DNA from 3 places in the Allobosea sp. BIWAKO-01 genome. Region 2 is predicted to be linked to each of the others. Evidence: riboswitches for the same ligand, from Rfam matches in the RefSeq annotation. Region 2 holds a riboswitch; each other region holds the start of a gene.
What was found. A riboswitch is a leader RNA that binds a small molecule or an ion and turns the genes downstream of it on or off. The one in region 2 is predicted to bind cobalamin.

Region 1 (7,488 bases), 3.8 Mb from region 2:
ATGGCCGCGCGCGCTCACTGTCTCTGCGATTGCCTCCGCCATGGCGGTGTCCCCGGCGGCGACGCTGGAGCGATAGACCAGGACCGGGACCAGCGCATTCGCGACGGGGCACTGCGAGAGCGCTTCACGCCATGCCAGCGGAGCACCGCCCGCGCCAAGGGCGAAGAGCGAGGGCAGAGGGATGGGGGCGAGGTCGGACGCATCGCCTTCACCGCGAAGGAACGCATGCACCCGTCCGAGTAGCCGGCGCATATTCTCCGCACCGCCGCCGGCGCGGAAATAGGCGAGGAGCTCCGCAGCGAAACGCGGTTCGACGGTGCCATACTCGGCCAGCCGCTCATCAGGCCGGTCGTCGCCGGGCAGCACGACGAGCGGTATCCCGCCCCGTCGGCAGATTTCCGCAAGCTGCTCGATGCCGTAACGCCAGTAGTCCAGCCCGCCGAGACAGCGGATCAGCACGAAGCGCGAATGCGCCACCGTCTTCTCGACGAGAAAATCGACGGAGAGTGGGTGCTTCAGCCGGCGCAGCGAGGCGAGCCTGACAGCGAGCTCGCTTGCGCCGGCCGCGGCCGCCAGCGCCGAAAGGTCGCTGTCGGCGAATGAAAGCACCAGCACATCCCCCGGCGGCAGGGCGAGATCGACGGCATCTTCGCCGTCGTCGAGCCTGATCTCGCTTGAGGGGAGGAGGTGCATGGCTCAGCCCGCGAGGGCGGCCTCCACGGCCTTGCGATCGAAGCCCTTCAGGCCAATCACCACGAGCCGACCATCCTTGGCTTCGCCGGCCGTCCAGGCCCGGTCGTAATGGTGGCTGACCCGGCGGCCGACGCCCTGGACGACGAGCCGCATCGGCTTGCCCGGAATCGCGGCAAAACCCTTCAGGCGCAGCACGCCGTCGGCTTCAGCTGCCCTGGCAACGCGGGCCGCCAGCTCCTCGGGGGAGGTCGCAGCGGCGAGAGCGAAATCAAGGCTCTCGAAATCGTCGTGGTCGTGGTCCTCGGCGCTCTCGTGATGCGAGGGGCGTCCAGCGAGGTCGGCCTCGGCAGCCGCGTTGAGACCGACGATCAAGGCAGGCTCGACCTTGCCATGAGCCGTCTCGACGATCTTGATCGCCTTCGGCAGATGCGCGGCGATCTCGGCCTTGACGCGTTCGCGGCCGGCTGCATCGACGAGGTCGCTCTTGTTGAGCAGGATCAGGTCGGCGCAGAGGATCTGGTCCTCGAACACCTCTTCGAGCGGATTGTCGTGCCCGACCGCGGCGTCTTGGGCCGCCTGCGCGGCGAGAGCGTCCGGATCATCCGCGAACTGGCCATCCGCCACCGCCGGTCCGTCGACCACGGCGATGACGCCATCGACCGTGACGCGTGACCGGATGGCCGGCCAATTGAAGGCGTTGACCAACGGCTTCGGCAGGGCAAGCCCCGACGTCTCGATCAGGATGTGCTCCGGCGGGTTCGGCCGGTCGAGCAGCTTTTCCAGCGCCGGCACGAAGTCGTCGGCGACGGTGCAGCAGATGCAGCCATTCGGCAGTTCGACGATGTCCTCCGCCGTGCAGCCGGAAATGCCGCAGCCGGCGATGAAGGAGCCGTCGAAGCCGAGATCGCCGAACTCGTTGACCAGCACGGCGATGCGCTTGCCCCCGGCATTCTCCAGCAGGTGCCGGACCAGTGTGGTCTTTCCGGCGCCGAGGAAGCCGGTGATGATCGTGCAGGGGATCTTGCCCAGCGAGCGGGCTTGGGGAGCGTTCATGATCTCATCCTTGTTGGCGCGCCGGGAGAGGCGGTACGCGCGCGACCACGCCTTTGCGGAACGAAGCGGGTCTTTCTTTCCAGGGAACGATACCGTTTGCGCTGGCTGCAAAGCTCGCAGCTGCGTTAACGATTTCGGCGATATGGCTGTCTGCGTCGAGATCGCCGATCAGATAGGTCCATTTGCCGTCGGCCGCTAAGGCGACGGTGCAGGGGCGATTGCAGACCGCGAGGCAGTCGACGGGTTCGACCGGAAGCGTCCCGCCGTCGCGCGCAATGCGTTCGCGCAGCGCCTCGGCAAAACCAAGTCCGGGCTGGTCGTACCCCTCCGGCAGGTCCGCCCGCGCGCGCCGGCAGGCGACGCAGACGAAAATGGTGACATCGCCTTCGGGCATAGGCCGGTTCCTTTGCTTCCGGCGCGATCCCGTAGGATCGCGCTCAGCGTCAGGCTTTGGCCAGGGCTGCGGCACGGCGCGTCGCCCAGGGCCAGAGCACGCCGACGGCAAAGCCGGTGGCGAGCCAGAGGGCGGCCTGGAGCGCGAGCGAGAGCGCGGCGAAATGCGCTGCAATTTCGGCCGGGACCTTGCTCTCCGGGGCGGCAGGATGTGGTGCGCCGATCAGATGGGGAACGAGCATGGCAAGCACGGCAAGCGCCCGCAGCCAGCTCGTGTCTGCCCGCAGGAAGACCCAGAGGCCGCCGGCGGTGACGAGCGCCGTGGCGATCCACCAGGCCTGGCGGTGGAGAAGTTCGGCCGACGCGCTGCCGGGTAGTTCCGGCGCGAGCCCGGTCGCCGGCACCAGGCCGAAGGCCAGGAAGCCGCAAGCCGCCCAGATCAGTGCGGTCCGTTCCGTGATGGCATCGCCCGCTGCGATCATGCCGCCGAGCAGCAGGGCGGCAAAACCGATCGCGGTCGCAATGGTGACGATGGTGGTGAAGGCAGTGCGCTGCAAGCCATCCTGTGGCTTCCACTCGGCGTGGTCGGCTGCGTCGGCGCCGCCATGGGCAAGGACGATCCTGGCATCGCCGGTGAAGCTGGCGTGCTGAAGCTCGGCTGCGCGCAACGCCGTCTCAAAGGTTTCCGCCTTGAGGATCAGCGGCGTGGTGGTGACATGCTGGAGTGCTGCGACCAGAAGCCCAGCAAGAAGCCCGGCCAGAAGACTGACCGTGAGAACACGATTGACCATGGTGTCTTTCCCTCAGTGGCAGGGAAAGGCGAGGGTGTGGCGCGTGTCGTGGGCTGCGTTGTGAACGCTGGTCGAATGGGCGAAGCCGACGGTGAAGATCAGGGCCGCGCCGAGTGCCAGGGCAGCTGCGACAGCCTTGACGCGCTCGGAAGCGCTGGCCTGGGTGGTGATCGAAGCCGTATTCGTCGTCATCTCGGTCTCCTTGGCCACCCCGCCGGCAGCCCGTTGGATTGCATCACTCGCTGACGGCAGGTCTCCTGGCTCGCGGGTCCGGATCTCTCGCCGCCTTCCCGGGACAATCCCAGTGGCCGATGGCGCGAAACTCGCCGCTTACAGTTGCGGGGGCAGCCGCGGTATCGCACCGCGTTCCCTTTTCACCTCGTTGCAGAGGCACCGTCGGGGATGATCATTAGCCATCTGCACGGTGCTGTGCAATGCAGCGATCGTGATTGCGAGCGCAGTGAAGCGATGTGATCTCTTGTGGCCGGTCCCGGCTTGCTTCGCTGCGCTCGCCAGGTCCGTTCCTTAGGCTGATCTTCCCTGGGCTGAGATTTTGGCAGTGGCAGCGATCCTTTCCCCTCTCACCCTCGTTCTGGGCGGCGCCCGCTCCGGCAAGAGCCGCCATGCCGAGGCCCTGATCGAGATGGTGCCGGCGCCATGGATCTATCTCGCCACGGCGCAGGCCTATGACGATGAGATGCGCGCCCGGATTGTCGAGCACCGCGCCCGCCGGTCGAAGGAGTGGATGACCGTCGATGCTCCGCTGGAGCTGGCGGAGGCGATCCGCGCGGTTCCCGCGGGGCAACCCGTTCTGGTGGACTGCCTGACGCTCTGGCTGACCAACGTGATGCTGGCGGAGCAGGATGTGGCGGCTGCAGGCCGAGGACTGGTCGAGGCCTGCGTCGCGGCGCGAGGCCCTGTGGTCCTGGTCTCCAACGAGGTCGGGCTCGGTATCGTGCCTGAGAATGCGCTCGCCCGACGGTTCCGCGACGAGGCGGGGCGGCTGCACCAGATGCTTGCGGCGCGGGCCGACCGGGTGATCTTCATGGTCGCCGGTCTGCCGATGCAGGTGAAATGAGCAGGAGGTTCCGATGACGATCGATGCTGACGAGGCCGCCCGCCACAAGGCCAAGATGGAAAAACGCAAGGCGGTGCAGGACGCCGAGGTCGCCGCCAAGACGATCGAAAAGGGACTCCTGATCGTCAATACGGGACCAGGCAAGGGCAAGTCGACTGCCGCCTTCGGATTGATTCTGCGGGCTCTCGGCCATGACTGGCGCGTCGGGGTGGTGCAGTTCATCAAGGGCGCCTGGGCGACGGGTGAACGCAAGGCGCTCGACGCCTTCGGCGATCGCATCGTCTGGCACACGATGGGCGAAGGCTTCACCTGGGAAACGCAGGACAAGGCCCGCGACATCGCGGCTGCCGAGCGCGCCTTCGCCAAGGCGAAGGCGTTGATGGACGATCCGGAGATACGCCTGCTCGTGCTCGACGAGCTCAATATCGCGCTGCGCTACGACTATCTGCCGCTGGCTGAGGTGGTCGAGACATTGGCGAGCCGGCGCCCCGATCTGCACATCGTCGTCACCGGCCGCAATGCCAAGCCCGAGTTGATCGCCGTCGCAGACCTCGTCACCGAGATGACGCTGGTCAAGCACCACTTCGCGGCAGGCGTGAAGGCACAGGCAGGGATCGAATTCTGAGGCTAACGCATCGACCCGAAACGTGAATTGCAGCTTTCGGGAAAGTCGACGCAAACACAGAGGCTGAGATCGTCGGTCCCGATGCAAGGTCCGGTCCGACGAACTAGAGGGCGAGCGCGGTGACGGCCCCCGCAACGGCGAGCCCCCACAGGAGCAGGCACGCCCTCCGATAGAGAGCGAGCGCCCGCCGGATATCCGCCGCGTCCGCTTCGGCCCGGCCGTCCCCCATCCAGCCGTCATCGATCCTGACATCGCCATAAACGCGAGGCCCCGCCAGCCGGAGGCCGAGCGCACCCGCCATCGCGGCTTCCGGCCAACCGGCATTGGGCGAACGATGATGGCGGGCATCGCGTCGGACAGCTCGCCACGCATTGGCGGAGTCTGACCTTCGGTCGAGTGCGGCGGCTGCGGTCAGCAGCAGCGCGGTGAGACGAGAGGCGGGAAGGTTGACGAGGTCGTCGAGACGCGCCGCCGCCCAGCCGAAAGCGAGATGGCGCGGTGTCTTGTGGCCGATCATCGAATCGGCGGTATTGATCGCCTTGTAGAGCGCGCCGCCCGGCAGGCCGCCGACGCCGAGCCAGAGGGCCGGAGCGACGATCCCGTCCGAGAAATTCTCGGCAAGGCTTTCAATCGCCGCGCGGGAAACCCCGGCTTCGTCGAGGGTTTCGGGGTTGCGGCCGACAATCATCGAAACGGCCGCGCGACCGCCGGCGAGGCCATCCCGCTCCAGCCCTTCGGCGACGCGCGCGACATGCTCGTGCAGGCTGCGCTGTGCGATCAGGCTGGAGGCGAGCAGTGCGAGCGGTAGCCAGCCAAGCGGGCCGAGGCCGCGGCAGAGCAGGGTCAGCGCCCATGTGATGGCGAATGTGGCGGCAAGCAGCAGCGCGAGGGCGAGGCTGCCGGCCGCCTTCCGCACCATGAAGGAGGCGCTCTCGCGATTGAGCATCCGGTCGAGCCAGGAGATCAGCGCACCGATCCAGGTGACGGGATGGCCGATCAGCGCATACAAGCCCTGGGGATAGCCGAATCCCGCCTCGATGATCAGCGCGGCGGCGAGAAGCGGCAGGGAATCGGACAGGCTCATGCGGGGCGGGAATGGCTGAGGCGGCGGGCAAGGTCTGGCATGGTGGCGATCTGGCGCAGGCGAAGGCGCTGTTCCCGGAGGCGCCCGAGCCATGGATCGATCTTTCGACCGGGATCAATCCCATCCCCTATCCGGTTCCCGAGCTGCCGTTAAGCCTCTGGCAGCGCCTGCCGGGAGTGCGGGACGAGGCGGCATTGCTTGCTGCGGCCCGCGAGACGTACCGGGTGCCCGAGACGGCCGGCATCGTCGCGGCGCCCGGCACTCAGATACTGATCGAACTGCTGCCGCGTCTTGCGAGCATCGGGCCGGTCGCCGTGATCGGTCCGACCTATGCCGAACATGCGGTGGCCTGGCGCAAGGCGGAGATGGACGTGCGGGAGAGCGCAACGCCCGCGGAGGTAGGCGGCGCGGGCGTGGTCGTGCTGGTCAATCCGAATAATCCCGATGGGCGGGTGATCGAGCGCGCGCAACTCACGGCGGTTGCGCGCGACCTGGCCGGACGAGGCGGGTTGCTCGTCATTGACGAGGCCTTCATCGATTTCATGCCCGAGGCGAGTCTGATCCCGGATCTGCCACCGGCGACGCTGATCCTGCGCTCCTTTGGCAAGACCTACGGGCTCGCCGGCTTGCGTCTGGGTTTCGCGATCGGCGAGGTGCGCCTGACGGAGGTCTTGCGGGCGGCGCTCGGTCCCTGGGCCGTCGCGGGGCCGGCGCTTCATATCGGGGCGCAGGCGCTCGGTGACTCGGACTGGCTCGCGGCGGCCTCTGGTGCCCGGGCCAGCGATGCCGCCCGTCTTGATGCCCTGCTGGCGTCGCGAGGTGTGATTGTCGGCGGCACCTCCCTGTTCAGGCTGTTGGCGACGCCGGACGCACCGGCACTCTTCGCCCATCTCGGCCGCCACGGGATCTATGTCCGTCGCTTTCAGAACAACGCGAGCTGGCTACGGCTTGGCTTGCCCGGCGACGAGGCGTCCTGGCAGAGGCTCGCCACTGCGCTGGCATCCTTCCTGCCTCCTTGCGCCGCCTAGAGGCGCAGGCACGGAACGCCGGCCAAGGCATCGGCCCGAAATGTGGATTGCGGTTTTCGGGAAAGCCGATGATCTAAACTGGGTTTCGTCATCAGGGGGATGCAATGACGTCTTGGCCGCAGGAAACTGAACTCACGATCGGCTTCGCGCATGCCGCCTACCAGCTCGGAGCGGAGTTCGCTGCGCGGGGGCGCCCCGCGAGGAGCTTTGAGGTTCGCAGCTTCGAGGAACTCAAGGCGCGCGCACCCGAAGCCGATGTCCTCGTCGTCTCCGGTCTCTGGCGCAACGAGCTGATCGCTGCCTGCCCGCGCCTGCGTTTCGTCCAGTCGATCAGCGCCGGCACGGATCAGTTCGATAAGCCCGCCTTCGCCACGGCGGGCATTCGCCTCGCCAGTGCGCAAGGGGGCAATGAGCGCGCCGTTGCCGAGCACGCCATGGCGCTCATCCTGGGCCTCACCCGTCAGATCCATCTCGCTCGCGACAACCAGATGGCAAAGCACTGGCGGCCTATGATCGGCGATCGCGCCCGGCGCGAGGACGAGCTCGGCGGCAAGACGATGGTCGTTGTCGGCCTTGGACGGATCGGCCTGCGTTTGGCGAGGTTGGCTGCGGCCTTCGGTCTGCGCATCATCGGCGTGCGCCGCAGCGAGCGGGCCGAGCCCGGCATCGACGCGATTGTGGCGACGGACAAGCTGGGCACGGTACTGGCCGAGGCCGACATCGTTGCGTTGACCTGTCCGCTG
Region 2 (7,488 bases):
CCGGCGGTGAGGGAGGGCTCAGCCATGGGCGTTGCCGAGCGGAACGCCATCGAAGGCCGCGGCCGGGCCGCGCAGCACGAGGCCGAACGGCTGGCCGTCGGAATCATGCGCCGCAAGCTCGACCTCTGAGCCGACGACCTGCCGCAGCCAGCCTGCGACCGCACCCGCGCGCAAGTGAAGGTGGAAGTCGCCCTGCATGATGTTGACGAAGCCCATGGCCGGCTTCGGCTCCGGCAGCGCACCTCCCCAATGCTGGGCCAGACCTGGTTTCGTGAAATCGATCGAGACCGGCACGGCATTGCGCAGGATCGCGGCGAAGGTCGCGGCACCGAGATCATCCTGCGGCACATCAGGCGATCCGCCGCCGGCAGCGCTCTCGCGCTCGACCGGCTCCAGGGCCTCGCCGGGGCCGAATAGGGCAAGCGCCTTGTCGAAGAGCTCCAACCCGTCGAGCCCGATCAGGCTGAACAGCACCTCGCCGGCAGCGTCCTGGCACTCGAGCCGGGGCAGCACCCGGTCGCGCATCTTGCTGGTGCGGTCGGCGACCAGTCGGGTTACGACCGAAAGATCGAGCGTGCTGTCGTGGAATTCTCCTTCAAGGCGCGCCTTGGTCCCGTCGATCGTGACGGTGCCGACTACGCCCATGCGCTCATGCGTCGCGCCGCCGGAGCGTGCGCTCAGCATGACGCGGCCCATGGCGGGCAGGCTTGCCAGGATTTCGGCCGAGGGTTGCTTCAGCAGTTCGCGGGGATGTGTGGTGTTTGTCATAGGGGACTCCAAGGAAAGGATGCGACGCTCCGGGGTCTCGCTCGGAGCGTCGCGTGACTGACCGCAGCCGTTGCAGCCGCGGTCGCGAATTGGGTGGCGCTAAGTCGTTGCGTCTCAGAACTCGACTGAGGCTGCGAGCTTGAAGGTACGGCCAGCCGCGGTCTGCAGTTCGAGCGGATTGGTCGCGGCGACTGCGGCCGAAGCAGGAACCTTGTCGAAATTATAGACGTTCGAGAAATAGCGGCGATCGAAGATGTTCTGCACGCCGCCGCGGACGGTGATGTGCGAGGTCGGCTTCCAGTTCAGGAAGGCATCGAACACGGTGTACCCTGCCGGCTTGAAGATAGTCGGCGCGCTGGCGCGCGTGACGCCGGCTCCGAAGGTTCCGATGACCTCCGCCTCCAGCCCATATTCCGGCATCAGGTATTTCAGCCCGGCCACGGCGGTCAGGGGAGTGGTGGCATTGTAGGGCGTGGTCAAAGCGCCAGCGTCGGTCTTCTGCGTGCCGTACTGGTAGCTCAGCGCGACATTGGCGAGCCAGCGCTCGTGGAATTTCCACTCGGCTGATGCCTCGATACCGGAAATCTTCACGCTCGAGAGGTTGCGATAAGTCAGATCGGTCGAACCGGGGATCGGCGCGAAGTTCTGAATGAAGTCCTTGTAATCGGCATGGAAGACGCCGACCGAGAACCAGCCATTGTCGAAGCGACCTCGGAAGCCGGCCTCGTAGGACGTGACGCTCTCGGGCTTGAGATCGGGATTCGGGATCAGGTTCTGGGTGCCCATCGGCAGCGACGTATAGAGCTGCTGCGCGGTCGGCATCTTGAAGCCCTGGGCGTAGCGGGCATAGAGCGAATAGGTCTCGTCGAGCTTGAAGATCGTGCCGACCTGCGGGATCAGCTTATGCGAGTCGATCTCGCGCGGAGCCTTGCCGGGCACGATGACGTAACCTGGCCCAATGCTCGGGTCGATCTTGTAATTGGCGTAACGGACACCCGGCGTGATCGTCCAGCGACCATTCATCAGCTCGATTTCGTCCTGCAGATAGAAATCGTAGCGCGTCGTCGTCGCGTTGGCGAAGTTGAAACCGCCTGCAATCGTCGTGGTGGTGACGCCGGTCGACATGTTCCGGACGTCGTCGCGACGCTCGTAATCGGTTTTGGTGACGTCGCCCTGGAACCCGTAGGTCAGCCTGTGGAAGCTCGAGCCGAGTGCGAAGCTCGACTTGGCCTGGATGTCGAGCTGCGAGAATTGCTCGGAATAGTCGAGGAAGCCGCGCGTGAAGCGCTCCTGGTTATTGGCCTGCGTCTGGAACCGGTTATTGGTGACTTCACGCTTCTGCGGCGAGAAGGATGCCTGCCAGCGGATCGAGTCAAGGAAGCTCGAGCCGACATCCCATTGATGCTCGAAGGCGATGCGTTGGCGCGACTTCACCTCGTCTCGGATGTAGGGTCCGTTGCGAATGCCGGACGAGACGACGTTGTAGTCCCAGAGCTGGTTGACCTTTGAACTGTTGTCGAAATACTCGCCGGTCAGCTTGAACGTATGGTCAGTCGTCGGCGAGAAGACGATCTTGCCGAAGGCGTTCCAGACCGTGCTGTCGAGCGGGTTCAGCGTGTCGCAGCCGAGATAGCGCAGGCTCGGCACAGGGCAGCCCCAGCGGCCGCCATCGGCCCGGGCACGGCCAAGTTTGGCCTCCTCCGCTGTCTTCTGGCTCAGGCCGACAATGGCCTCGAGGGCAGGGGTGAGCCTGAAGGCTGCGATGCCGGTCTTGGTGAAGGAGCGGTCGAAACTGTCGTAACCGGCATCGAGACGCACGGCATAGGGCTTGTCCTTGCCCTTCAGCAGGTCCTGCGGATCGAGCGTACGATAGGCGACGATGCCGCCCAGCGCATCGGCGCCCCAGAGCACCGAGCCTGGCCCACGCACGATCTCGACACTCTTCAGGAAGGGCATGTCGACGAAGTTGCGGTTGCCGTCGGTGATGCGTTCGATCACGCGCGATCCATCGATCTGCATCTGGACGCGGTTGCCGCCGACCCCGCGGATCGTGAAGCCATCGAGGTTGCCGAACGGGTCGGTGCCGCTGGTGAGGCGGTTGACGCTGACGCCCGGCTGATAGCGCACGAGGTCCTGCATGTCGCGCGTCATGCGCTCGTCGAGTTCCTGCCGTGAAATGACGTTCACGACGCCGGGAACATCGAGAGCCTGCTTCTCACCACGCGTCGCCGTGACCGTAATCTGGTCGAGCGTGAACGCCGGTGACGCACTGCCGCCATCCGCGATAGCTTGAGAGTAACAAATCGTGCTTTGAAGAATTGTAAAAAGGAAAGCGGCTGAAAAATATAGTTTTGATTTGTTCTTCATTGGAAGACCCCAGTCCATTTGCGGGTGGATGTAGTCCTCCGTTGATAGGATTCGCAATTGTAAATTTAACACAGTGTTTTCTGATGCGACTTCATCTCGCAAAGTACATCTGCAATTTATAGTAGATGTAGATTCTAATTATTCTACTTTAGCAATCTCAAGGGAACTGCTTGCCCCGCATCGTCAGCGCGCAACCAGGGAACGTCCCGCAGTCGGGGGTAGCGTCAGTCGACGTAGAAAATGATATGGAGACATAAAGATGTCTTTATATTTCCATTGACCGCAGCGGCCATTTGGACCTAGGTTGGGCTGTCGTGGTTCTCCGGGTCTGTTTGCCCGGAGCTAAGAGGGAAGCCGGTGCGTCGGGGTCGCTATTGACCTGGGCAAGGCCGGCGCTGCCCCCGCAACTGTAAGCGGTGAGCCGCTGTCCAAGATGTGTCACTGAGGCCGGCAAGGTCTCGGGAAGGCCGGACAGCAGCGATGACCCGTGAGCCAGGAGACCTGCCTCGACGAATTGAACGTCCTCGGGCGGGGTGTCCCGGTGGAGCGCTTTGCGATTGCGCAGGCTCTTCGCCGGCGGAATCCTGGACGCGTCCGCTTTGGCCTTTGCCCCCAACTTTTGGGGTAAGCCTATGTCATCTTCACTTCCTGTCGCGACCCTTGGCACGCCGCGCATTGGTCCGCGCCGCGAACTCAAGTCCGCTCTCGAAAGCTATTGGTCGGGCAAGTCGACCGAAAAGGACCTGCTCGACACCGCCGCGGCATTGCGCGCCGCCAACTGGGCCCGCCAGAAGGCGCGCGGCGTCACTGTCATCCCGTCGAACGACTTCTCGTTCTACGATCAGGTGCTGGACACCAGCGCGATGGTCGGCGCGATTCCCGACATCTATGGCTGGAAGGGCGGTCCGGTCGGGCTGGCGACCTATTTCGCCATGGCGCGAGGTGCGCAAGGCGAGACCGAGCCGCACACCTCCTGCGGCCATGCCCACCACGACCACGAACATTCCCACGGCGCCCCGGCGCAGGAAATGACCAAGTGGTTCGACACCAACTACCACTACATGGTGCCGGAATTCGCGACCGGACAGCGCTTCGCGCTCTCCTCTCTCAAGGCGGTCGACGAGTACCGTGAGGCCAGGTCACTCGGCTACGACACTCGCCCGGTCCTGCTTGGACCGGTCACCTATCTGAAGCTCGGCAAGAGCAAGTATGCCAGCCTCGATCCGCTCTCGCTGCTCGGCGAGCTGCTGCCGGTCTATATCGATGTGCTGCGCCGCCTTTCTGCCAATGGCGCCGAATGGGTCCAGATCGACGAGCCTTGTCTCGTGCTCGATCTCGAAGAGGCCGCCTGTGACGCCCTGCGCCGGACCTACGCCACCATCGCCCATGCCTTGCCGCAGCTGAAGGTGATGCTGACGACCTATTTCGGTGCTCTCGGCGACAATCTCGACACAGCGGTCACGCTGCCTGTCGCCGGCCTTCATCTCGACCTCGTGCGCGCTCCCGCGCAGCTCAAGGAGGTGCTGGCCAAGGCGCCGCGTGGGCTCGTGCTGAAGCTCGGCATGATCGATGGCCGCAACATCTGGCGGGCCAACCTGCCGGCGCTGCTCGACCGCGTCGAGCCGGTTGTCGCCAGGCGCGGTACCGACCATGTCCAGATCGCGTCGTCCTGCTCGCTGCTGCACACGCCGATCGATCTCGATCTCGAAACCGATCTCGATTCCGACCTGAAGAGCTGGCTCGCCTTCTCCGTGCAGAAGATGGGCGAACTCTCGGTGCTGGGCAAAGCCCTCGCGGGCGGCCGCGACAGCGTCAGGGATGCGCTGGACGCCTCGGCGGCCGCAGCGGCGGCCCGAAAGGCCTCGCCGAAAGTCCACGACGCCGCAGTGGCTGCGCGTGTCGCGGCGGTGACGCCCAGCATGACGGACCGCGGGAGCCCCTTCGCCGCCCGCGCAAGATTGCAGCGCGAGCGCTTCAACCTACCGGCCTTCCCGACGACGACGATCGGCTCCTTCCCGCAGACAGCCGAGGTCCGCAAGGCCCGCTCGGCTCATGCCAAGGGCCTGATCACCGATGCCGACTATGAGCAATTCCTGCGTGAGGAGACCGAGCGCACGGTGCGCTGGCAGGAGGAGATCGGCCTCGACGTGCTCGTCCATGGCGAGTTCGAGCGCAACGACATGGTGCAGTATTTCGGCGAACAGCTCGCCGGCTTCGCCTTCACCAAACACGGCTGGGTCCAGAGCTACGGCTCGCGCTGTGTGCGGCCGCCGATCCTGTTCGGCGACGTCTCGCGGCCGAAGCCGATGACAGTCGGCTGGTGGACCTATTCGCAGTCGCTGACGACGAGGCCGATGAAGGGCATGCTGACTGGGCCTGTGACGATCCTGAACTGGTCCTTCGTCCGCGACGACATCCCGCGCAGTGCCTCCTGCCGCCAGATCGCGCTGGCGATCCGGGACGAGGTCATCGATTTGGAGAAGGCCGGAGCCGCGATGATCCAGATCGACGAGGCAGCGCTGCGCGAGGGGCTGCCGCTGCGCAAGAGCGAGTGGAAGGGCTATCTGGACTGGGCAGTCGGCAGCTTCAGGCTCTGTGCTTCGGGCGTCACCGACGCAACCCAGGTGCACACCCATATGTGCTACTCAGAGTTCAACGACATCATCGACGCGATCGCAGCGATGGACGCCGATGTGATCTCGATCGAGACTTCGCGCTCGAAGATGGAACTGCTCGACGCCTTCAAGACCTATCGCTACCCCAACGAGATCGGTCCCGGCGTCTATGACATCCATTCGCCGCGGGTGCCCGAGGTGGGCGAGATGACAAGCCTGATGAAACTCGCTCGCCTCCAGCTCGCAGACGAACAGCTCTGGATCAACCCCGATTGCGGCCTGAAGACTCGCAAATGGGAGGAGGTCAGGCCCGGCCTCGTCAACATGGTCGAAGCCGCTCGGTACGTCCGGGCCGCCGCTCGCTGAGCACCCGAGGCTCGTCGCGGCGGCGCAGGATGCCGCCGCGACGTCGCCGTCAAGCCGGCATCGCCTCTCCAGCTTCTCGGCAGGTCGGGGATCTCTGCGCGGTGGGCGAGGGGGACCGCGCATACAGCTCCATGCCGTGCTGCCTCACGTGAGGTGCCCGACGCTTGTTTGCGCCTCAGCAATTGACGCAGCCAACAGCAGTGCTATCCAAACGTCAGGAGGGCAGCCCTTGTCCGTGTGGCGCCAGAGAGTAGGTTCGAGCCGTTGGGTTGCGGTCGCCGTGGCCTATCTGCTCGTGCTCCAGGCGGTTCTGACGGGGCTCGCGTCCGGTGCCAATGCTGCGAGCATTGCTCTTGATCGCACGTTGGCCATAACGCTTTGCTCGCCGAGCGCCTCTTCACCGGTTGGCACGACCGAGCGTGGCACTGCGCAGCATGATCTGATGAGCGGCTGCGCGCTCGGCTGCGCTCATTCGGCTCAAGCGGATGCGCCGTCAGCAATTGGCTATCTGCCAGTTGTCTACCGGATCGCCGACCGGAACGCCTTCATCAGGCATTTTGACGCGCCCCAAGGCTTTGTCGCCGGCCGATCGCCTGCCAATCCTCGCGCACCGCCCGTCTGAGACCTGAGCAGGCCGCCATGCGTTCGCGCATGCGGGGCCGCTCTGTTGCGCGATCTCGGCTTCAAGGCCGACTTGCCCGCCATCCCCTGCAGATGTGCACCAGCTTCGCGGATCCGAGCATTCGGCGCGATGTCTGCCCTGTAAGCGAATGAAGCACGGGGCTCGCGCCTGCCATGCCTCGGATCCCCATGCCAGCGGTTCCTTTGCTGATCGCAATCTGTCCGAGGCCGTCGTGCCGGGATCGCCATCATCGGGCGGCACTCGCAGTCCGATGACCACACTCAAAGGCATCGAGCGTCACGGACGCTCTCACCAATCCGTCGCAGAGCCACTCTCACAGACCAAGGATTACGCCATGAAGACCCATCTCCTCGCAGCGATGCTCGTCACTCTGGGAACAACCGGTGCTCTCGCTCATATCACCCTCGAAACGCAGCAGGCTCCGGTCGGCTCGACCTACAAGGCCGTGCTGCGCGTGCCCCATGGTTGCCAGGGCGCCGCAACAACGAAAGTCCGCGTCCGGATTCCCGAGGGCGTGATCGCGATCAAGCCGATGCCCAAGCCCGGCTGGACACTGGAAACGGTGAAGGGCCCCTATGGCAAAGCTTTCGACTACTACGGCACACCGACTTCGGAAGGCGTGAAGGAAGTGGTCTGGAGCGGCGGCAGGCTGCTTGACGAGCACTATGACGAGTTCGTGCTGCGCGGGTATCTGACCTCCGACCTGAAGGCCGACACCGTCCTCTACGT
Region 3 (7,488 bases), 650 kb from region 2:
AGCGTCGCCGAAAGGGTGAGCTTGTCAACCGGAGTCCAGCTCGCCGTCACGCTGGCCTTGTGACGGGGACGGCGCAGCAGTTCCTGCCGGGCGATGTCGTCCTTGGCGATGGTGAAGGTGTAGTCGGCCCGCACCTTGAACTGCGGCGAGATTTCGAGCGCGGCAAAGGCTTCGACACCCTTGGTCGTGGCCTTGCCGATATTGGCATAGGAGTCCCGCGCCACGTTGGTGACGATCAGGTTCTCGATGTCGTTGTGGAAATAGGTGGCGCCGAAACGGACCTTGTCGGCGAGCAAGGGCTGCTCGAAGCCGAGATCCCAACCGCGGCTTTCCTCCGGCTTCAGGTTGGGATTGCCGAAGAAGTTGGAGGCCGGGCGAAAATCGCTGAAGCGCTCGCTCAACGTCGGCGCCTTGAACCCCGTGCCGTAGCTTGCCTTCAGCTTGGTTTCGGTCCCCGGCACGATATAGGCCGGCGCGAAGCGATACGTCGTGTGGCCGCCGAAGGTCTCGTCATCGTCGTAGCGGATATTCGAGACCATGAAGAGCCGGTCGCCGAAATTCGACTGCAGTTCGGCAAAGGCGCCCGTATTGCCGTTGGATGCCGTGAGCGCGCGGGTTTCCAGCCGTTCGCGCTCATATTGCAGGCCCATCACCAGGGTTTGCCCCTTCATCAGCTCCAGGTCGCCGCGCCAGTCGACCTTGGTGCGCTCGCCGAGGTTTTCCGTCGGCAGGCCGAGGATACCAATCGCATTCGGCGTGCGGCCGGTGCGGTCCTGATTGCTGTAGGACAGGCCGAAGCGATTGACGAAGCGCCCACCAAGCGGGTCCCAGACGACCTCTCCGCGGGTGAAGGCCTGCTTGTAGTCCTGGCTGCTGCGGAAGCCGCTGGGCGTGCTCGGAAAGCCGGAATCGCCGGTGAAGAGCAGGTAGCCGTCAGTGTACCGGCCGACCCAGTTCAGCGACAGCGTATCGGACAGCGCGACGCCGAACCGGGCCGAATAGGTCCAGTTGTCGTAGGAATTCGGGTTGCTGCGGCGTCCGGGTGGAACGAGCCCGGGAGGCGTCACCGGGGTCGAATCCGATTTGAAATGGGCGATGCTGAGGGCGTAGTTGAAACGATCATCGCCGCCGCTGAGGCCGACCGCCTGGTTGAAGGTGCCATATGAGCCGGCCTCGGCGCGGGCCGTCAGCTTCGGCGAACCCTCGCCGCGCTTGGTGGTGATCGAGATGACGCCGCCCAGCGCGTTGGCGCCGTAGAGGCCGCTTTGCGGTCCGCGCAGCACTTCGATGCGCTCGATGTCGTCGGTCAGCATCGAGCCGAAATCGAAGGAGCGGTTCGGGGTCGCCGGGTCGTTGGCCTCGATGCCGTCGATCAACACCTTGACGTGGTTGGAGTTGGTGCCGCGGATGAAGACCGAGGTCAGCCCGCCCGGCCCGCCGGTCTGCACGACATTGAGGCCGGGAACGGCGGCCAGCGCCTGCGGCAGGGTCCGGCGTTGCTCGCGCTCGATATCGCCGGCGGTGATGACCGTCACGGAATTGGCGATTTCGCGGGCTGGCGTGGGCCGGGCCGTGGCGCTGACGACGATTTCGTCGAGGGCAATCGATTCGGTGGCTGACTGGGCGCAGGTCTGGCTGGCGGGGAGGGAGCCGGCGGAGACGAGGAGCGGCAGGGCGATGAGAAGCCGGCTGCGCCGGGCAACCTTGGGAGGGCGGATCACGATGGGACCTCGGGCGTTGACGTCAGTGGCACGTCACCGCGAACGCGAGGCCCCACCCGCTGCCCTTAGCCAGCGTGCGGTTCAACAAGCGATCGAAACACCCCGTCCGAACGTGTTCGCGTGTGACCACGGCTGACGGCAGGTCTCCTGGCTCGCGGGTCGGTGCCTTGACGCCGCCTTCCCAGGTCCGAGGGCCCCAGTGGCGTGTGGCGAAAGGCTCGCCGCTTACAGTTGCGGGGGCAGCTACGGCATTGAATGGCGAACCATCCGCACCGCATTCCCTTTTGATCCCCTAAGGGAACCGTCGCCGGCGAGGTAAGGGCGGAATGGCTGCTGCGTCAATGATCGTTGATGCGGGTGTCGCCAGGCGATCGCAGGTCGTCATCCCTCAGGATGCGCCAGCTCGGTCCCTCGAGATCACTGAACTGGCCGGTGCGCATGCACCAGAAGAAGGCAGCCAACCCCAGCAGTCCGAGACCGAGCGCCAGGGGGAACAGGATCACCAGGATATTCATGACGCCACTCCCGTATTCTGCCGCGGCAGGCCGCGACCGGCGCGCAGTGCGTTGAGCGTGACCACCAGCGAAGAGCCCGACATCGCGACGGCTGCGACCAGCGGCGTCGCGAAACCCGCGACGGCAATCGGCACCGCGACGGCATTGTAAAGCACCGCAAACCAGAGGTTTTCCAGCATGAGGTTGCGGGCCCGGCGAGCGATCCGCAGGCTGTCTGCGACCGGCATCAGGCTGTCGCCGATGAAGACGATGTCGGCCGAGGCCTGCGCCAGGTCGGTGGCGCTGATCGGCGAGATCGAGACATGGGCCTTGGCAAGGGCTGGGGCGTCGTTGAGCCCATCCCCGATCATCAGCACCTTGCGCCCCTTGGCGCTGAGCCGATCGAGGGCCTTGAGCTTCTCGTCGGGGCGCAGGCCGGACTCGGCCTCCGTGATGCCGAGGGCCGAGGCGACCGGCGCGACAGCTTCGCTTCGGTCTCCGGAGAGGATGCGGATCTCGAGACCAAGCTCGCGCAGCGCTGCGATGCAGTCGCGTGCCTCCGGCCGGATTTGTTGGTCGACCGCGAAGACGGCGCAGTCATCTCCATGGCGCCAGGCGATCAGGGAGGCGGCTGGATGGTGCGCGGCGACGATGGCGGCTTCGGCCCCGGCCTCGCAATAGGCGACGCTGCCGAGACGGGTCTCGATCCCATCCACGATCGCGCTCAGGCCTGCGCCGTGATTTTCGCTGACATCGCTCGTCGGAACAGGATGGCCGGCGGCACGGGCGATGGCGCGGGCGAGGGGGTGGCGGCTCGCGGCTGCCAATCGGCCGGCGGCCTGCAAGGTTGCGGCGTCGATCTCATCGCCATTGACCAGATCGGGGTCCGGCAAGGTGAGCGTGCCGGTCTTGTCAAAGACAGCGATATCGGCCTCGGCGAGGCGCTCCAGCGCATCACCCTGTTTCAACATGACCTTGCGCTTGAACAGGGCCGAGGCGGCAACGACCTGCACGGCCGGAATCGCCAGCCCCAAGGCGCAGGGGCAGGTGATGATCAGGACGGTGATGGCGATGATCAGCGCTTCGGGCCAGGGCAGGCCGAAGGCGATCCAGCCCAGCAGGGTCGCGAACGCCGTAGCGTGGACGAGAGGGGCGTAGAGCCTCGCGGCCCGATCGGAAAGCTTGACATAGCGGGAGCGGCTTTCGACCGCGCGCGCCATCAGGGCATCGATCTCGTCGAGCAGCGTGCCGCTGGCGGCAGCCTCGACCTTGACGGTCAGCGCTCCGGAGAGGTTCACGGTACCGGCATAGACCTGCGCGCCGGCCATGACGGCATGCGGCAGGGTTTCACCGGTGACGAGGCTCTGGTCGATTTCGGAAGAGCCGGTCTCGATGATGCCATCGACACTGACGCGCTCGCCTGGTTGGATCAGGACACGGTCGCCGGGCACGATGGCCGCGATCGGCGTCACCATCGCCTCGCCATTCGGCATCAGCCGGGTCGCGGTTTCGGCCTTCAACGCAGCAAGATTGCCAGCGAGGTCGCGTGTGCGGCGGCGCATCAGCTGGTCGAGATAGCGCCCGATCAGCAGGAAGAAGATCAGCATCACCGCGCCGTCGAAATAGGCATGCTCGGCGTGGTTCCAGGTCACCACCACCGACATGCCGAGCGCGAGCACGATGCCAAGGGTGATCGGCACGTCCATGTTGACCGCGCCGGCGCGCAGAGCCCGGAGCGCACTCTCGAAGAAGGGGCGGCCGGCATAGGCTGCGGTCGGCAGGGCAATCAGGGCCGAGAGCCAGTGAAAGAAGTCGCGCGTGACCGGATTGATGTCGCTGCTATTGCCCGACCAGACCGAGACGGAGAGCAGCATGATGTTCATCGAGGCGAAGCCGGCGACGCCGAGATAGCGCAGCAGCCGCCTTTCCTCGCTTGTGTCGTCCTCCCGCCCGGAGGCGGGCAGGAAGGGGTAGGCCTTGAAGCCGAGCCGGGAAAGGCGCTCGATCACGGCCTCTGGGCGCAGTGCGCCCTCCGTCCATTCCACCGTGACGCGCTTCAGCGCGAGATTGACGCGGGCGCTGAGGATACCGGCCTCATGGGCAAGGCCGTTCTCGATCGCATGCATGCAGCCGGCGCAGCGGATGTTCTCCACCGCGAGTTCCATGCCCGCGATCCCGCTTTCGCGATGGCGGACGAAGACGGAGAGATCCTGCTGCGCGGCCATGAGATCAGTCCTTCAGCATGATGCGGCTGCGTGAGGAGAAGACCGCATCGCCACCGCGCGTTGCCTCGACCACCAGGGTCCAGGCGCCGGCATGCAGGGCGGGCACCTTGGCGCTGTACTGGCCCGGCGCTGTTTCGGTCAGTGTCACGTCGTGGTCCTGCTGCCGCGTCGCCGGGTGCTGGAGCTTCGCCTCGACTGCAAGTCCGGTCACGGCTGTGCCCGCCTTGTCCTTCAGCGCAAGCGAGACGATCGCATCGGTGCCGGCACGCACGATCTCGGTCTGGGCCAGCCAACCGCGTGCGGCCTGCGCCTGCATGCGCGCGATCTCGCTGTTGAAGCGCTGGCTGGTCTCGTAGGCGCTCTTCACATCGGCTCCGGGCATCGTCCTGATGGCCGAGACCATCATCACGCCATTGACGCCCGCGACCACGATGAAGAAGCCGATCATGCCGAAGAGCACGGCACGCCCGCTGAGCTCGAAGGGCCGGCGCCGAGCCGGCGCCGGTGGGGCTGGAAAGTCGATCGGCATGATGAAGCCTCCGCAACAGGTCATGATGCGTTCTCTAGGGAGCGATGAAATGATCCCGGGCCGTCACGACCTCGCCGGCGAACAGGTCGGAGGCGGTGAAGGTGATCGTCTGGGATTTGTCGAGAGGAATGCCGGCCGGAACCGTGACCAGCGCGCGGATCTCGCGCGAGGAATCGGGGTCGACCGTGATGATCGGACGGAGATCGGCCGTCGCCTGGGTTCCGACGGTCTCGACCCGGATACCGGGCAGGCCGGCGACGGTGAGCGCGAAGGGGCGGGAATCCGGACGTTTGTTCAGCAGGCGGATTGTGTAGGCGTTGCGGATCGAGCCGTCGCTGAGCGTCACAAAGAGAGGTGTGCGTTCGTGCAGCACGGAGATTCCCGCCGTGCTGCGGGTTGCGAGCTGGTAGATCATGGCTCCGCCGACGAGCCCGATCAGCGCGGTGTAGATCAGGGTGCGGGCGCGGATCAGGCGATAGACCGGCTTCTGGCCGGCGATCCGCCGCTTGACGTTGTCGTCGGTGTCATAAGCAATCAACCCGGCCGGGCGGTTGATCTTGAGCATGACCGTATCGCAGGCATCGATGCACAGGCCGCACTGGATGCAGTCCATCTGCGAGCCATCGCGGATGTCGATACCCGTCGGGCAGACCGCGACGCACTGGAAGCAGTCGATGCAGTCGCCAGCCGGCTCGTTGGCGGCACGCAGGCGCGTGGCCTGCTTGACCGAGACGCGCGGATCGCCGCGATCATAGCGATAGGTGACATTGAGGGCGTCGTCATCGGTCAGCGCCGCCTGGATGCGCGGCCAGGGGCACATGAAGGTGCAGACCTGCTCGCGCATGATCCCGGCGAGCGCATAGGTGGTGAAGGTCAGGATGCCGATCCAGACATAGGCCGAGAGCGGTGCCGTGAAGGTCGCGAGTTCCCGCACGAGGGTCGGCGCATCCGCGAAATAGAGCACCCAGGCGCCGCCGGTCCACCAGGCGATCACGAGCCAGACCAGGTGCTTGCCGGTCTTCCGGGCGAGCTTGTCGGCGGTCCAGGGACCCTCGTCACGCTTCATCCGCTCGCGCCGGTCGCCCTCGAAAGCGCGTTCGACGGCGAGGAAGAGGTCGGTCCAGACAGTCTGAGGGCAGAGATAGCCGCACCAGACCCGGCCTGCGACGGCATTCATCAGGAACAGAACGAAGGCGGCCAGGATCAGCAGGCCGGTGAAGTAATAGACCTCCTGCGGCCAGATTTCGATGAAGAAGAAATAGAAGCGGTTATTGGCGATGTCGGCGAGCACTGCCTGGTTCGGCAGGTTGGGGCCGCGGTCCCAACGCAGGAAGGGCAGGAGATAGTAGATGCCGAGGCAGAGGACGAGGATGAGCCACTTGGCGCGCCGGAACGGGCCCGACACGCTCTGTGGGTAAACCTTCTTCGACGGTGCGAAGAGCGGAGCGTCTTCGCTTTCCGCGAGTGCCATGTCATTGGCCTCCGCCGAGCGAGTGGACATAGACGGTCAGCGCCTTGATCGTGGTCGGGTCGAGACGCTGGCCCCAGGCGGGCATGACGCCGTTGCGGCTGTTGGTGATGGTCTCGGTCAGGGACGCGAGATCCATGCCGTAGAGCGAGATGGCGTCGGTCAGGTTCGGCGCGCCGAGCTCCTGATTGCCCTTGCCGGCAGGCCCATGGCAGGCCGCGCAATTATCGGCGAAGAGCTTGCGGCCGAGTGCGAGGTCCGCCTTGGGTGCAGTCGACAGCCCAGCCAGTTCGCGCACGTGATTGGCGACCGCGCTGATCTCGTCCCTCTTCAGCATGCCGTCGCGCCCGAAGGCCGGCATCTGGCTGACGCGGGTGTCGTTGTTGCCGGCGACGCGGATGCCGTGCTGCAGCGTGGTCTGGATCGCGGCAAGCGAGCCGCCCCAGAGCCACTCGTCGTCATTCAGGTTGGGGTAGCCCTTGGCGCCGCTGCCGCCGACGCCGTGGCAGGCGGCGCAATTGTCGCCGAAGGCGGCCTTGCCCTGTGCCGTGGCGATGCGAAACAGGGCGGGGTCGGCCTTGATCTGCTCGAGCGAGGCTTCGGCGAGGCCGCTGGCCAGCGCGGCTCGATCCTTGCGCATGACCACGAGATCGTCCTCGATCTCCTGTCGCGAGGCGTAGCCGATGACGCCCCTGGTCGCGTCGGTGAGCAGCGGCCAGGCCGGGTAGATGACCCAGTAGCCGACAGACCAGATGATCGTGGCGTAGAAGATGCCGAGCCACCAGCGCGGCAGCGGCGTGTTGAGTTCGCGGATGCCGTCCCACTCGTGACCGGTGGTCGACTGGCCGGTGGCGGCATCGAATTCCGAGGCAGGGTCGTGATGTTTGTTCATGGCTCAGTCCTCCCGCAGGGGAGTGCGGGCGGCCTCGTCGAAGCGCGCGCGGTTGCTCGGCCAGAGTGCGTAGAGGCAAATGGCCAGGAAGGTGCCGACGAAGTAGAGAAGGCCGGCGGATTGGGCGAAGCCCGCGAGCCAATGGTAGGTCGAATCCAT

Region 1: another riboswitch for cobalamin. It lies ahead of BIWAKO_RS06670 (CbtB domain-containing protein); the one in region 2 lies ahead of metE (5-methyltetrahydropteroyltriglutamate--homocysteine S-methyltransferase).
Region 3: another riboswitch for cobalamin. It lies ahead of BIWAKO_RS21475 (TonB-dependent receptor plug domain-containing protein); the one in region 2 lies ahead of metE (5-methyltetrahydropteroyltriglutamate--homocysteine S-methyltransferase).

What each region holds. Positions count from the first base shown of each region.
Region 1 is NZ_BCQA01000001.1:1,463,780-1,471,267, reverse strand. Features, by position in the region: gene cobN (cobaltochelatase subunit CobN) at 1-693, opposite strand, end outside; gene cobW (cobalamin biosynthesis protein CobW) at 697-1,746, opposite strand; gene BIWAKO_RS06680 (DUF1636 family protein) at 1,751-2,140, opposite strand; gene BIWAKO_RS06675 (CbtA family protein) at 2,190-2,930, opposite strand; gene BIWAKO_RS06670 (CbtB domain-containing protein) at 2,943-3,122, opposite strand; cobalamin riboswitch at 3,161-3,343, opposite strand; gene cobU (bifunctional adenosylcobinamide kinase/adenosylcobinamide-phosphate guanylyltransferase) at 3,484-4,008, shown strand; gene cobO (cob(I)yrinic acid a,c-diamide adenosyltransferase) at 4,022-4,633, shown strand; gene cbiB (adenosylcobinamide-phosphate synthase CbiB) at 4,737-5,717, opposite strand; gene cobD (threonine-phosphate decarboxylase CobD) at 5,729-6,745, shown strand; gene BIWAKO_RS06645 (D-2-hydroxyacid dehydrogenase) at 6,850-7,488, shown strand, end outside.
Region 2 is NZ_BCQA01000001.1:5,245,519-5,253,006, forward strand. Features, by position in the region: gene BIWAKO_RS24555 (ChaN family lipoprotein) at 1-26, opposite strand, end outside; gene BIWAKO_RS24560 (hypothetical protein) at 19-768, opposite strand; gene BIWAKO_RS24565 (TonB-dependent hemoglobin/transferrin/lactoferrin family receptor) at 883-3,153, opposite strand; cobalamin riboswitch at 3,434-3,658, shown strand; gene metE (5-methyltetrahydropteroyltriglutamate--homocysteine S-methyltransferase) at 3,768-6,116, shown strand; gene BIWAKO_RS24575 (hypothetical protein) at 6,397-6,738, shown strand; gene BIWAKO_RS24580 (YcnI family copper-binding membrane protein) at 7,094-7,488, shown strand, end outside.
Region 3 is NZ_BCQA01000001.1:4,594,283-4,601,770, forward strand. Features, by position in the region: gene BIWAKO_RS21475 (TonB-dependent receptor plug domain-containing protein) at 1-1,721, opposite strand, end outside; cobalamin riboswitch at 1,842-2,042, opposite strand; gene ccoS (cbb3-type cytochrome oxidase assembly protein CcoS) at 2,060-2,236, opposite strand; gene BIWAKO_RS21485 (heavy metal translocating P-type ATPase) at 2,233-4,440, opposite strand; gene BIWAKO_RS21490 (FixH family protein) at 4,445-4,969, opposite strand; gene ccoG (cytochrome c oxidase accessory protein CcoG) at 5,004-6,440, opposite strand; gene ccoP (cytochrome-c oxidase, cbb3-type subunit III) at 6,442-7,329, opposite strand; gene BIWAKO_RS21505 (cbb3-type cytochrome c oxidase subunit 3) at 7,333-7,488, opposite strand.